4 regions of the Rhizobium sp. NPDC090279 genome follow, and region 1 is predicted to be linked to each of the others. Evidence: predicted binding sites of a transcription regulator. Region 1 holds the regulator's gene; each other region holds the start of a gene.

Region 1 (3,121 bases):
CGCGAACCGGCAAATCATAGAATGCCTCCATTCCTTCCGGCGTCAAAATCTCCAGATCGACATTGGCGGCCCTGATCGTCAGGCCGAAGGAATGCTCCATGATCCGAGGGCCGCCGACAACCTCTTCGAAGAAGCTGCGATATGCCGCCGGCTTCGGCGCACCAAGCGCCACCTGCGCGATGCCGGTTACGCCGTTTTCGTGACGCTCGAGCACGCTGCGGTCGGCCGGCAGGGCATTGATGCGCTGGCAGCAGAAGGCGAGAAAATCCGGCGCACGCAGATCGACCGCAAAGGCGAGACGAAAACCGGCCATGGTTTCAGTTCCGTCCGGCATCTTCATCGGGCGGGAGAAATCCAGCATTTGCCCCGCCGAAATCGCCGCCGCTCTGAAACGCTCGTCATCCGCAACGGCATCGTCTGTGCCGAACACCACGGCCGAAAAGCCATCCTGCCCGACCCGAAAGCGGTAAGCCTGATCGCGAGCGACGAAGACATTGCCATCCACGATGCTTTCCTCGCATCGCTCCAGAGACGCCACGCCCAAAGGTTCCAGATAGGTTTTGTCGGCAAGGAAGACGCAGGCGTTTTCCGTGCCGAAGGGATGGCGCGCATCCGGAGCCACCGTAAAGCCGAGCTTGCCGAGGCGCTCGCGCGCCAAAGCGATGTTGACGGTCGGCAGTACGAGATGATCCAGCGGATGCGGGGATGAAGCCATGGTTCCTCCTGTTTGCCTTCAAAAGCAGATTTGCGCCCATCCCTCGCGCAATTCAAGATGGAAGTACCATACTCCAAGGCTGGCGAACTGGACGGAGTACAATCTCGCAAACGTGATGACTGATTCTCCAGCGCGGTCGGCTTATGCCATGTCACATCGCATCGATCCACGTCTTCGCAACACCGGCTGGCCTACAGAACGTTGAAAACGGATCGGGCAGCATTTCGCATATTTTTCCTTATGTTAGTGCAGATATAGCGCCTTGTTGCTCTCAGCCCGTCCATTCGCAGGCGGTAATTATTTAACTGGCCCAACAAGGCTTTACCGAAATTTAAGTACTTGCGGAACACATATGGAACATATAGTGTCCGTTCTGGATTTGTTTCACCGTTTTTCTTGATTCTGGGGTTCCAAGACGATGTTGACGCGCAAGCAGCAGGAACTGCTTCTCTTCATTCACGAACGCATGAAGGAGTCCGGTGTTCCGCCATCTTTCGACGAGATGAAGGACGCACTGGATCTGGCATCCAAATCCGGCATTCACCGTTTGATCACGGCGCTGGAGGAGCGAGGCTTCATTCGCCGACTGCCGAACCGGGCCAGAGCGCTCGAAGTCATCAAGCTGCCGGATGCCTATAATCCCAGCTTGCAGCCACGCCGCGGCTTTTCGCCGAGCGTCATCGAGGGCAGTCTCGGCAAGCCGCAGCCTGTCGCTCCACCCGCTCCGCCGAAAGTCGCGAATGACGATCATAACGGCTCAGCCTCCGTGCCCGTCATGGGCCGCATCGCCGCCGGCGTTCCGATTTCCGCCATCCAGAACAATACGCACGATATTACCGTCCCCGCCGACATGCTCGGCTCCGGTGAACACTATGCGCTTGAGGTTCGCGGAGACTCGATGATCGACGCAGGCATTTTCGATGGTGATACGGTCATCATCCGCAATTCGACGACGGCCAATCCCGGCGATATCGTCGTAGCGCTCGTCGACGACGAAGAGGCAACGTTGAAGCGCTTCCGTCGCAAGGGCGCCTCGATCGCGCTGGAAGCAGCCAACCCGGCCTATGAGACCCGCATCTTTGGACCGGATCGCGTCAAGGTCCAGGGTAAACTCGTCGGCCTTATTCGGCGCTATCACTGACCGGTGACGCCGGCACGATTAGCGCGTCGAATTTGTCGGTGCGCCAGTCATAAGTTCGATGTCTGGTCCATGGTCGCTGCGGATCTTGGAATGCCGCGGAAACGACGGGCTCTTCGGCACTGAGCGCCATTTCGATCGATCCCGTTCGCCGCAATGTGGCGCCGGTAATAAGTGTCGCGCCGGAGCGGCACCGATCCAATCGTAGTCGGATCGGCGTCACGACAATATTTGCGGTATCGCAGGCGGACGGCAGATAGGCCGCATTCTCTACGGTCGCCAATATGGCGCCATTGTCGAGCATCGCCATGCACCATGCGCCTTTCTGGCAGACGAAACTTCCCTGCATTGTCCGGTCGAGCGCCTCTTCCATGGCCTTGCGGACCGCATTTTGCTCTTCGCCGCTTAATCGCCTACGGCGATCAGCCTTGCTGATCTGCGGGAGCCGGCTATCGTTGGCAAGCATGGTCGGCGGCTGATGTTCCGCTGCAGCCAGGGCCTTTTGCCATTGTTCGAAAATGAAGGCCTGCGGCCTCTCGCGATTGGTAACAAGTATATCGTCCTGCCGCAGCGCCACCAGGACGCCATCCTCGGAAATCATCAGATCGGGCTTCGGCACACCGGTCCCGAATGCCGCCACGCCAACGGACGCGAGCAGCAATAGCAGGCCGAGATGGCGAAGCCGCGTTCGCAATATGCTCATGACCAGGAAGCCGACGATGAATGTCGGCATCAGCCAGGCGGGCTGACGACCGAAGGTGATGTCACCTCCCCAGCCGGCTACTGTTCTTGCAATCACTATGACGAGTTCCAGTCCCTCTCCTGTGACCTTCCAAAAGGGTGCATCGAGACCGAGAGGCATAAGCAGCATCGCCGCCATGCCGAAGGGCATGACGACGAAGGAGACCACCGGCATGGCCGCAAGATTGGCGGCAAGGCCATATGTCGCCAATCGGTGAAAATGCTCGATGGAGAAGATAGCGGTCGACGCGCCGCCGATGAAAGAAGTCGACAACACGCCACCGAAGAAACGGGAGACAAAAAGCAGCGGACTTACCAGACGGGCGCGCGACAGGATATTTTCGCGATGCCGCCGCCGCTTCCATAGCGAATAGCCAGACACCAGCGCCAACGTTGCGGCATAGGACATCTGAAAACTCGGGCCGAGCACCTGCGACGGCGATAGAACGAGAATGACGATAGCGGATAACGCAACATTGCGCAGGCTGAGCGATGGCCGATCGAAAAGCACGGCGACCAGCATGATC
Region 2 (3,121 bases), on a different contig from region 1:
TGGAACTGCATCGACCAGGCATCCTCGCTATGGGAGACAACCCGCGTGATCATCACATAGATGGCGATGCAAAGGGCGGTGACGACCGGAAGCAGGGCGATGACGCCGACTTCCTGAAAGCTCGGCTGAATGATCAGCATCGCGCCGAAAAAGCCAACGCCGCAGGCGGTATAGCGGCGCCAGCCGATGGTTTCCTTCAGGAAGATGCTGCTGAGGATGGTCAGCATCATCGGCTCGACGAAGAAGATGGCGATGGCATCGGCCACTTCCATCACCTGCAGCGTCGTCACGAATGACACCATGGATAGCGTCAGTACGGCGCCGCGGATGGCATGGACGCCGCTGCGCCGCCATGTCCACACGCCCCATTGCCTGCGCATGGCCATCATCGGCAGGGCGAGGAGCGCTTGAAAGATGAAGCGGGCAGCAGTGACTTCGCCCGGCGGAATGGTGGCTGCCGCGAGCTTGGAAAAGATGTCGATGATCGGCGAGAGGATGACGGAGAGAAACATCATCGACAAGCCGAAGGTCAGCTCCGACTGCGACAATTGCGCCGAGGAGCCGCTGGAGGTGTTCATTGCAGAATTCCCATGAGGATCAGTTGTTCGCCGTCACCTTCTTGCACCAGTCGGCGAAGCGGGAAATGGCTTCCTCGGCATCGATGTCGTTGAGCGTCTCGTGCCGCATATCGGGGTAGATCTCGGTCGTGATACGAGAGAAGGCAGCCTTTTTCAAATGGCTTGCCAGCCAGGAAATCGCCTTCCCATTGTCGGTTGCCGGATCTTGGCCGCCTCCGACGAGATGGATCGGCATGTCGCGTCGCAGCCGATCGAGATAGGCTTTTTGCGGCGCGCGAAAGCTAAGCTCGAATATGTCGAGCCAGAGCGAGACGGAGGCATCGAAGCCGCAGAGCGGGTCGGCGATGTACTTGTCCACCTGTTCGGGAATGCGCGAGAGCCAGTCGAAATCGGTGCGGCGGTTTGCGATCGATTTGCCCCAGGTCCCGAAGGTCAGTTTCGGCAATGGCCCGCTCGGGACATCCGATCCCTTGAACATGCGCTCTGTCTTGAGGATGAGCTGGGCGGCGCGGCCGGCGAGGCCCGGATTGAAATTGGAGTTCCAGACTGTGACGGCATCGAACTTGTCCGGATGCGTGACGACCGTGTTCAGGCTGATCAATCCGCCCATGGAATGACCAAACAGGATGATCGGCAAGCCGGGATGGGTGCCTGCGGCAAGCTCGCGCATGGCGAGCACGTCCGCGATCACCCGTTCGACACCGCCTCTTCGGGCAAAGCGGCCGATCGGCGCGTCGGAGGCAATGGTCTCGCCATGGCCGCGATGATCGTGCGCATAGACATGAAAGCCTTGGGCCGCCATCGCATCTGCAAAGGCTTCGTAGCGACGAGAGTGCTCTGCAAGGCCATGCGAAATCAGCAGTACGCCGCGTGCATCGGTCGCCGCCGGTAAATGATGATAGGCAAGCGTCGCGCCTGTCGGGCTATTCAGGCGCTGCGTTTCGGCGAACATGCATTCGTTCCTCCCCGATTGGACGAAAGGTTATCATCCGCTCGATTGCAAGGGATAGGTGGTAAAGCTCACAGAAATAAATCTTTCCGAGCGCTGCGATTCAGGATTGCGCGCTTTCGAGCAAACTGCTTATTTGTTCCCATAATGTTCTAGTTGGAGGCGGGGAATGAAGCATTGGCTTCGGGTATTTACGGTTGTAGTCCTTTCGATCGGCACTGTGACGGGCGCCATGGCGCAGGAGCACAGTCGCGGCCGGACACGCTTTATCCTGGCGGCAAGCTGGGAGCCGGCATTTTGCGCGACGAACCAGAAGAAAGCGGAATGCCGGAACCAATCGTCGGACAATCACGATGCCACGAACTTTTCGCTGCATGGTCTTTGGCCGATGCGGCAGGAATATTGCGATGTCTCGGAGGATTTGAAGCAGGCGGATCGCGGCCGCGACTGGAAAGATCTGCCGGCGGTTGAGCTATCGCAGGACGTCAAGACGAAGCTGGACAAGGTGATGCCGGGCACGCAGTCCGGCCTTGAGCGGCATGAATGGATCAAGCATGGCACCTGCACGAAGCTCAGTGCCGACCAATATTTCTCCATCGCCGCCGGCCTGATTACCGAGCTCAATGCGTCGGCCGTGCGCGAGCTCTTCGCGCAGAATATCGGCAAAGAGCTGGATGCGGAAACCATTAAGGCCGCCTTCGACCAGAGTTTTGGCGAGGGCGCCAATGCCCGCATCAAGATGAGCTGCCGCCGGGTCGGCAATGTCAGAATGATCTCGGAGCTGACCATCGGTCTCTCGGAAGATGCGATCGATCCTCAGCGGGGCAGCGAGCCACGGCTCGCCAAATTGATCCAGGGTGCAGGCAGCACCTCGTTCGGCTGCGATCGTGGCGTGGTGGACGCGGCCGGTTTCTAGCCTAATCCGGTCTTTGCGACGCGGATAAATGCCCTCGGACAAGGTTTCGCCGTTGCCCGAGGGCCGGGTTTCGCCTACATAGCGGCACAATTCGCAATGTTATCCGCCCGTGGAGCAACCCAAGCTATGGCACGTCAGTTCATTTATCATATGGCCGGTCTGAATAAGGCCTATGGCGCCAAGAAAATCCTCGAGAATATCCATCTCTCCTTCTACCCCGACGCCAAGATCGGTATTCTCGGCCCGAACGGCGCGGGTAAGTCGACCGTGCTGCGCATCATGGCCGGCCTCGATAAGGAATATACCGGCGAAGCCTGGCTGGCCGAAGGCGCCACCATCGGCTACCTGGCGCAGGAGCCTCAGCTCGATCCCAACAAGACGGTTTTCGAAAACGTCATGGAAGGCGTTGCCAAGAAAACCGAAGTCCTCAATCGCTACAACGAATTGATGATGAACTATTCCGACGAGACGGCGGAAGAGGGCGCCAAGCTCCAAGACATCATCGACAGCCAGAATCTCTGGGATCTGGAAAGCCAGGTCGAGATGGCGATGGAAGCATTGTGCTGCCCGCCGCGCGATGCCGAAGTCACCAGCCTTTCCGGCGGTGAGCGCCGCCGTATCGCGCTGTGCCGCCTGCTTCTCTCGCAACCGGACCTGCTGCTGCTCGACGAACCGACC
Region 3 (3,121 bases), on a different contig from region 1:
TGCTGGCTAAATCGACAATCTCCAGATCGCGTGACAGATATTCCAACGCCTGCTGGTCTACCGCAGGCAGCGCCCGCGTCAAGCCCTGCACGCGAGGCGCGTCTTCCAAACTGGCGCGCAACGCCGCGATCGAGGCGAAATCCAGAACCTTGCTGCGCCATTGCAGCACCTTCACCATGTCGAACTCGTGTCCCTCGATCCGGCGCACCAGCTCATCGTCGAACGGGTCGACCTGCCCCGTCGCGCCGAAGGTTCCGTCCTTCAGATGGCGACCAGCACGACCGGCGACCTGGCCGAGCTCGGCCGGATTGAGGTTGCGGAACTGATAGCCGTCGAACTTGCGGTCCTGGGCAAAGGCGACATGATCGACGTCGAGGTTGAGACCCATGCCGATCGCATCGGTCGCAACCAGATATTCGACATCGCCGGCCTGGTAGAGCGCCACCTGTGCATTGCGGGTGCGCGGGCTGAGCGCCCCGAGCACGACGGCCGCACCACCGCGCTGGCGGCGGATGAGTTCCGCGATCGCATAAACCTCGTCGGCGGAAAAGGCGACGATCGCCGTGCGCTGCGGCAGGCGCGTGATCTTTTTCTGGCCAGCATAGAACAGGTGTGAAAGCCTCGGCCGCTCAAGAACGGTAATGCCAGGCAGAAGCTGCTCGAGAATCGGTCGCATCGTGCCGGCGCCGAGCAGCAGGGTCTCGTCGCGCCCACGCAGATGCAGGATACGGTCGGTGAAGATATGGCCACGCTCGAGATCGCCCGCCAGCTGCACCTCGTCGATGGCGACGAACGAGGCGCGCGTTTCGCGCGGCATGGCTTCGACGGTGCAAACGGAGAAGCGTGCATTGGGCGGCGATATCTTTTCCTCGCCGGTAATCAGCGCGACATGCTGGGCGCCGACCTTTTCGACCACGCGCGTATAGACCTCGCGCGCAAGCAGCCGCAGCGGCAGGCCGATCACGCCGCTGCCGTGCGCCACCATGCGCTCGATGGCATAATGGGTCTTGCCGGTATTGGTCGGTCCGAGCACCGCGGTCACGCCGCGTCCGCTCAGGATCATGGGCTGCGAAGTCTGAGTCATAGGTCCGTGCATGGGCGAGAAACCGCCGTCTTCCGATCAGCATGTTCCTCCTGGAGGAAACGAACAGATGACGACCATATGTGACAAAGACAAGACCCAAATGAAAAAACAGATGCGGCAACATTCGATTTCATATTTGATCACCTCAACCATAAGCTACATTTGCTTTGCATCCCAAGCGAGTCCCGACGATTCCGGAACAGCTTGAGAACGAATCGGAGACGAATCGCTGACTCCGCATCGTTCCTTATTTGTTCACTACTACATATGGATTTCGATGAAAAGAATCCCACCAAATACTGAATCCCGCTTGCACAGCTTTTCCACGGGAAAGGAGTCAAGCGGAGAATCTTCAGCCAGCGAAATTCTGCATATTTTTATGGTTAACAACCTGTAAATAATGAGATTTCCCGTAAATCCACCGCTCGCATTAACATCTAGGTCAAATCCGGAACGAATCGGCGACGAATCGGAGGTTCCAGGCGATTCCGTTTTTGTTCCCCACAACATCTAGCGTTTTCTTGGCAAGGACATACCGGACTCTGAATGGTTGAGACCTGGATTCGGGTCGAATCTGCGATTGCGATTAACCTTTTAGCGAGCGCCGCTATAGTGAATCGAGAAATACACGCATAAGCTGTAGACATTAACGCTTCGACCAAAGCCGGAACGTATCGGCGACGAATCGCGGATAGGAGCGGGTATCGTGTTTGTTCACGGCTACATGTTGTATTTCGCCGGGACAGCATCTCGACGTAGGAGCCGGCAGGTACGGCGAACCTGTAAGCGGATTCGCTCCAAGTTAACCAATCGGCCTATGAAAGCGCCAACCGCGCAATCTGCCGCCGGTCCCGTTTTGCACTTCCGGCACGCCGAAAATAACCTCGCCGTTAACCGAAGTCCAAACACAGAACGAATCACCGACGAATCGCAGACATCAGGCCTTTCTCGTTTCGTTCACTGCAACCCATTGTATTTTAATTATATTTTAACCATAGGGACAAGTCTCGTAACACTCCCGAAGCCGTCGCGTGACGTGATCGCATTAACGTTTTTCTTGGCATCGAGACCATTCAGTCTCCGCATTTTTATTTCTTAGCCGGAACAATTATCGGGCACGCAAGTTTCTATGAGCAGAATTGAGGAACTCCGCCCATTCACTGGAAACAGATTTGAGCTGGAGTCGCTCGAAGCATAACGCCGGATCGAACGACGATATCGGCGGAATGCTCAAGCGATGGACATGGAGGAGACATATCATGCTAGGTACGGTATTGCTTGTCATACTGATTCTGCTGCTGATCGGCGCATTTCCCAGCTGGGGTTACAGCCGGGGTTGGGGGTATGGCCCATCGGGTGGTCTCGGGCTTGTTCTCGTCATTGTCCTCATTCTGTTATTGATGGGGCGGATCTGATCCGCAGACATTGTTCAAACCTCGCAACATCAGGGAGCTAACACCATGAAGAAGATCATCGTCGCGATCGCCCTCGTCGGCGCATTGGCGTCGTGCACGTCAACGGAAAAAGGCACGGCCATCGGCGCCGGCACCGGCGCGCTGATCGGCGGCGTGGCCACGCACAGCTGGGGCGGTGCCGCAGTCGGCGCAGTCGCTGGCGGCCTAGTCGGCAACCTCATCGGGCGGTCTGAAGATCGCCGCGGCTACTGCATCTATCGCGACCGTTACGGCCGCCGCTATGAGGCTCGCTGCCGCTAAGACCGGCATGATCTGACCGATCGTCATTAGCGGCCGGTCAGAACCCGTTCTTGAAAAAAGTCCAGGGGACGATAGTTCCGCCAAGGGCAATCCCCTTCCCGCGCCATCGGCCGCGGGAAGGGAGCAGTGTTTCGAGAAAGGAACGGCATCATGGCCGCAATCATCGCAAGCATTGCAGCACTCGCGCTCATCGGCACCACCTTCTACGCGCTCTTAAGCGCGGCACGGGCGCGAGGCAAGGAGAAGCAGCAGGCCGCATTGGAAGCCGTCATCCTGGAATTCAAGCCCAGGCAGCGACAGCAGGCAAATTCAAACCGGGGCT
Region 4 (3,121 bases), on a different contig from region 1:
TCAGGCAAGCCGCAGACGATCAGGCGTTAGCTGAGGTTCGGATTTTCAGGCGTGCGCAACCAGCCGCTCGCCGACAATACGATAGGAAATGGCTTCGGCGAGATGGATGCGGCCAACGGTCGGCTTATCGTCGAGATCGGCGAGCGTCCGCGCGACCTTGAGGATGCGATGATAGCCACGGGCCGAGAATTTCATCTTCTCGGCCGCATCACGCAGCAATTGCAGGCCGGCGGCGTCCGGCTCGGCGATGGTTTCGATCATCGAGGTCGAGCAGCGAGCATTGGTGCTGATGCCCTTCATGCCGGCCCTTTCGAAACGCTCGCGCTGCCGTTCACGGGCGCGCGCGACGCGCAGCGCCACGTCGGCACTCTTTTCCGCCGTCGTCGGCCGGATGAGATCGGCAGCAGACACGGCCGGCACGTCGATGCGGATATCGATGCGATCGAGCAAGGGGCCGGAAATGCGGCCCTGATAATCGGAGGCGCAACGCGGCCCGCGGGCGCAGGTATGACCCGGCTCACCGGCCATGCCGCAGCGGCACGGATTCATCGCCGCCACAAGCTGGATGCCGGCGGGATAGGCGACGCGGTGGTTTGCCCTGGCAATGACGCACTCGCCGGTTTCGAGCGGCTGGCGCAGCGCATCGAGGGCCTGTGGCGAAAACTCCGGCAGTTCATCGAGAAAGAGGATGCCGTGATGGGCGAGCGAGACCTCTCCCGGCCTGGCGCGCAGGCCGCCGCCGACCAGCGCCGCCATGGTGGCGGAATGATGCGGCGCGCGATAGGGCCGCCGATCGGAGAGCTTGCCGCCGGAAAGCTGGCCGGCGATCGAATGGATCATCGACACTTCCAACAGCTCGTTCGTCGACAGTGGCGGCAATATCGACGGCAGGCGCGAGGCCAGCATCGACTTGCCGGAACCGGGCGGTCCGACGAACAACAGATTGTGGCCGCCGGCGGCCGCCACTTCCAGGGCGCGCTTGGCGCTTTCCTGCCCCTTGATGTCGGCAAGATCGGGCAGATTGACCGCGCTTGCGCGAACAGAGGGCTCCGGCCGTGACAGGACCTGTGTGCCGCGGAAATGATTGGCGAGGGCGATCAGGCTGCGCGGCGCCAGAATGTCGATCTCCTTGCCCGCCCAGGCGGCTTCCGGCCCACTTTCGGCCGGGCAGATCAGCCCCTTGCCCATGGCATTGGCGGCGATGGCCGCGGGAAGCGCGCCGGCAACGGGGGCGATCGTGCCATCGAGATTGAGTTCGCCGATGACGGTATAGGACGATAGGGCATCAGCCGGGATCGCACCCAGTGCCGCCATCAGGCCGAGTGCGATGGCAAGATCGAAATGAGATCCTTCTTTGGGCAGATCAGCCGGTGCGAGATTGACCGTGACCTTCTTCGGCGGCAGTGCCAGGCCGGAAGCATGAAGCGCGGCCTGCACCCGCTCGCGGCTCTCGGCAACCGCCTTGTCGGGCAGACCGACGATGTGCATCAGCACCTTGCCGGGCGCGATCATCACCTGCACTTCGACCGGCACGCCCTCAATGCCCTGAAACGCAACCGTACTGACGCGCGCCACCATGCCCTGCCCCTTGTTATCAGACTCGCTTGCCGCTACTTGCCCCGATCAGCAAACTGTGGGTTGCAATCTGGCACAAGACAGAGAATGAAACAAGAACAATAAATGAACGGAAATACGGTATACACGGCCGGCGATCATGCACCGGCGCTTTAGGCCACGGGCAGGAATCAATAACCGGATCTAGTGATCAGGCCCGCTTGGCTTCGATCGCATCCCAGAGCAGGCTGGCGATATCGGCGCCACCGAAGCGTTTGACCTCACGGATGCCGGTCGGCGACGTCACGTTGATCTCGGTCATGTAGTCGCCGATGACGTCGATGCCGACGAGCAGGAAGCCGCGGGCCTTGAGCGCCGGGCCGATGCGGGCGCAGATTTCCTGCTCGCGCGCCGTCAGCTCGGTCGCTTCGGCACGGCCGCCGACATGCATGTTGGAGCGGGCGTCATGCTCGGCCGGCACGCGATTGATCGCGCCGACGGCCTCGCCATCGACGAGGATGATGCGCTTGTCGCCCTTGCGCACGTCGGGCAGGTATTGCTGGGCAATAAAGGGCTCGCGGAAGAGCTGGCCGAACATTTCAAGCAGCGAGGAAAGGTTGCGGTCGTCGCGCGTCGAATGGAAGACGCCGGCGCCGCCATTGCCGTAGAGCGGCTTCAGGATGATGTCGCCCATCTCCTCGCGGAAGCGGCGGATTTCGCCGGCATCGCGGGTGATCAGCGTCTTCGGCATCAGATCGGCGAATTCGGTGACGAAGATCTTTTCCGGCGAGTTGCGCACCCAGGCCGGATCGTTGACGACGAGCGTCTTCGGGTGGATGCGCTCGAGCAGATGCGTCGAGGTGATATAGGCCATATCGAAGGGCGGGTCCTGGCGCAGCAGCACCACGTCCATGATCGAGAGATCGACGCGCTCGGGCTCGCCGAGCTCGAAATGGTCGCCCTTGACATCGCGCAGGATCATCGGCTCTACGGAGGCATAGACCTCGCCGTCGCGCATGCTCAGCCGCTCGGGCGTGTAGTGAAAGAGTTTGTAGCCGCGGTTCTGCGCCTCGAGGCTCATGGCGAAGGTCGAGTCGCCCGCAATATTGATGCCCCGGACATGGTCCATCTGGACCGCGACATTCTTGATACCAGCCATAGTCAGCCCTCGCTCGAATTCGCCGACAGATGTAGGTCGGCCCGCCTTCAAACGCAACGGCTATTCAAGGGCTTCCGTTAGGGTCTACCGCACTTAGGCGGCGAGGCCCTGCGTGCTGCCGCCCTGCCTGACGAGATCGCGCAGGCGATAGGCCATCGTCAGCGGCTTCGGGAACGGCTTGCGCAAGAAGGCGACCTTGCGCAGATAGCGGTCGATCCGCCACGTCGCCCAGGTGCCGCCGGCAAAATAGGCGACATCACCGGCGCAAAGCGTGCGCTCGACACCGTCTTCCGTGGTGATATGCACCTCGCCTTCGAGGATCATCACGGTTTCGTCCCAGCCGAAATACCAGCGGAACTCGCCGGCCGTACAATCCCAGAGAGCGGTCATCGCGGCATCGTCCTGCCC

The links. Region 1 encodes LexA, which represses DNA repair genes until DNA is damaged. Its sites were predicted from a motif close to TGTTCNNNNTGTGTTCNG; they were not measured.
Region 2: a site for LexA is predicted at 1,665-1,682, ahead of ACIQWP_RS12775 (ribonuclease). Genes of this name have one in related genera too.
Region 3: a site for LexA is predicted at 1,326-1,343, ahead of ACIQWP_RS19780 (helicase-related protein). Genes of this name have one in related genera too.
Region 4: a site for LexA is predicted at 1,670-1,687, ahead of ACIQWP_RS09200 (YifB family Mg chelatase-like AAA ATPase). Genes of this name have one in related genera too.

What each region holds. Positions count from the first base shown of each region.
Region 1 is NZ_JBIVYI010000009.1:188,173-191,293, reverse strand. Features, by position in the region: gene ACIQWP_RS22940 (VOC family protein) at 1-715, opposite strand, end outside; gene lexA (transcriptional repressor LexA) at 1,134-1,856, shown strand; gene ACIQWP_RS22930 (ComEC/Rec2 family competence protein) at 1,837-3,121, opposite strand, start outside.
Region 2 is NZ_JBIVYI010000004.1:434,954-438,074, reverse strand. Features, by position in the region: gene ACIQWP_RS12785 (DMT family transporter) at 1-578, opposite strand, end outside; gene ACIQWP_RS12780 (lysophospholipase) at 598-1,530, opposite strand; gene ACIQWP_RS12775 (ribonuclease) at 1,697-2,443, shown strand; gene ettA (energy-dependent translational throttle protein EttA) at 2,570-3,121, shown strand, end outside.
Region 3 is NZ_JBIVYI010000007.1:365,151-368,271, forward strand. Features, by position in the region: gene ACIQWP_RS19780 (helicase-related protein) at 1-1,084, opposite strand, end outside; gene ACIQWP_RS19785 (DUF3309 family protein) at 2,344-2,499, shown strand; gene ACIQWP_RS19790 (YMGG-like glycine zipper-containing protein) at 2,545-2,799, shown strand; gene ACIQWP_RS19795 (hypothetical protein) at 2,950-3,121, shown strand, end outside.
Region 4 is NZ_JBIVYI010000003.1:251,105-254,225, reverse strand. Features, by position in the region: gene ACIQWP_RS09200 (YifB family Mg chelatase-like AAA ATPase) at 46-1,578, opposite strand; gene gshB (glutathione synthase) at 1,766-2,713, opposite strand; gene ACIQWP_RS09190 (cupin domain-containing protein) at 2,807-3,121, opposite strand, start outside.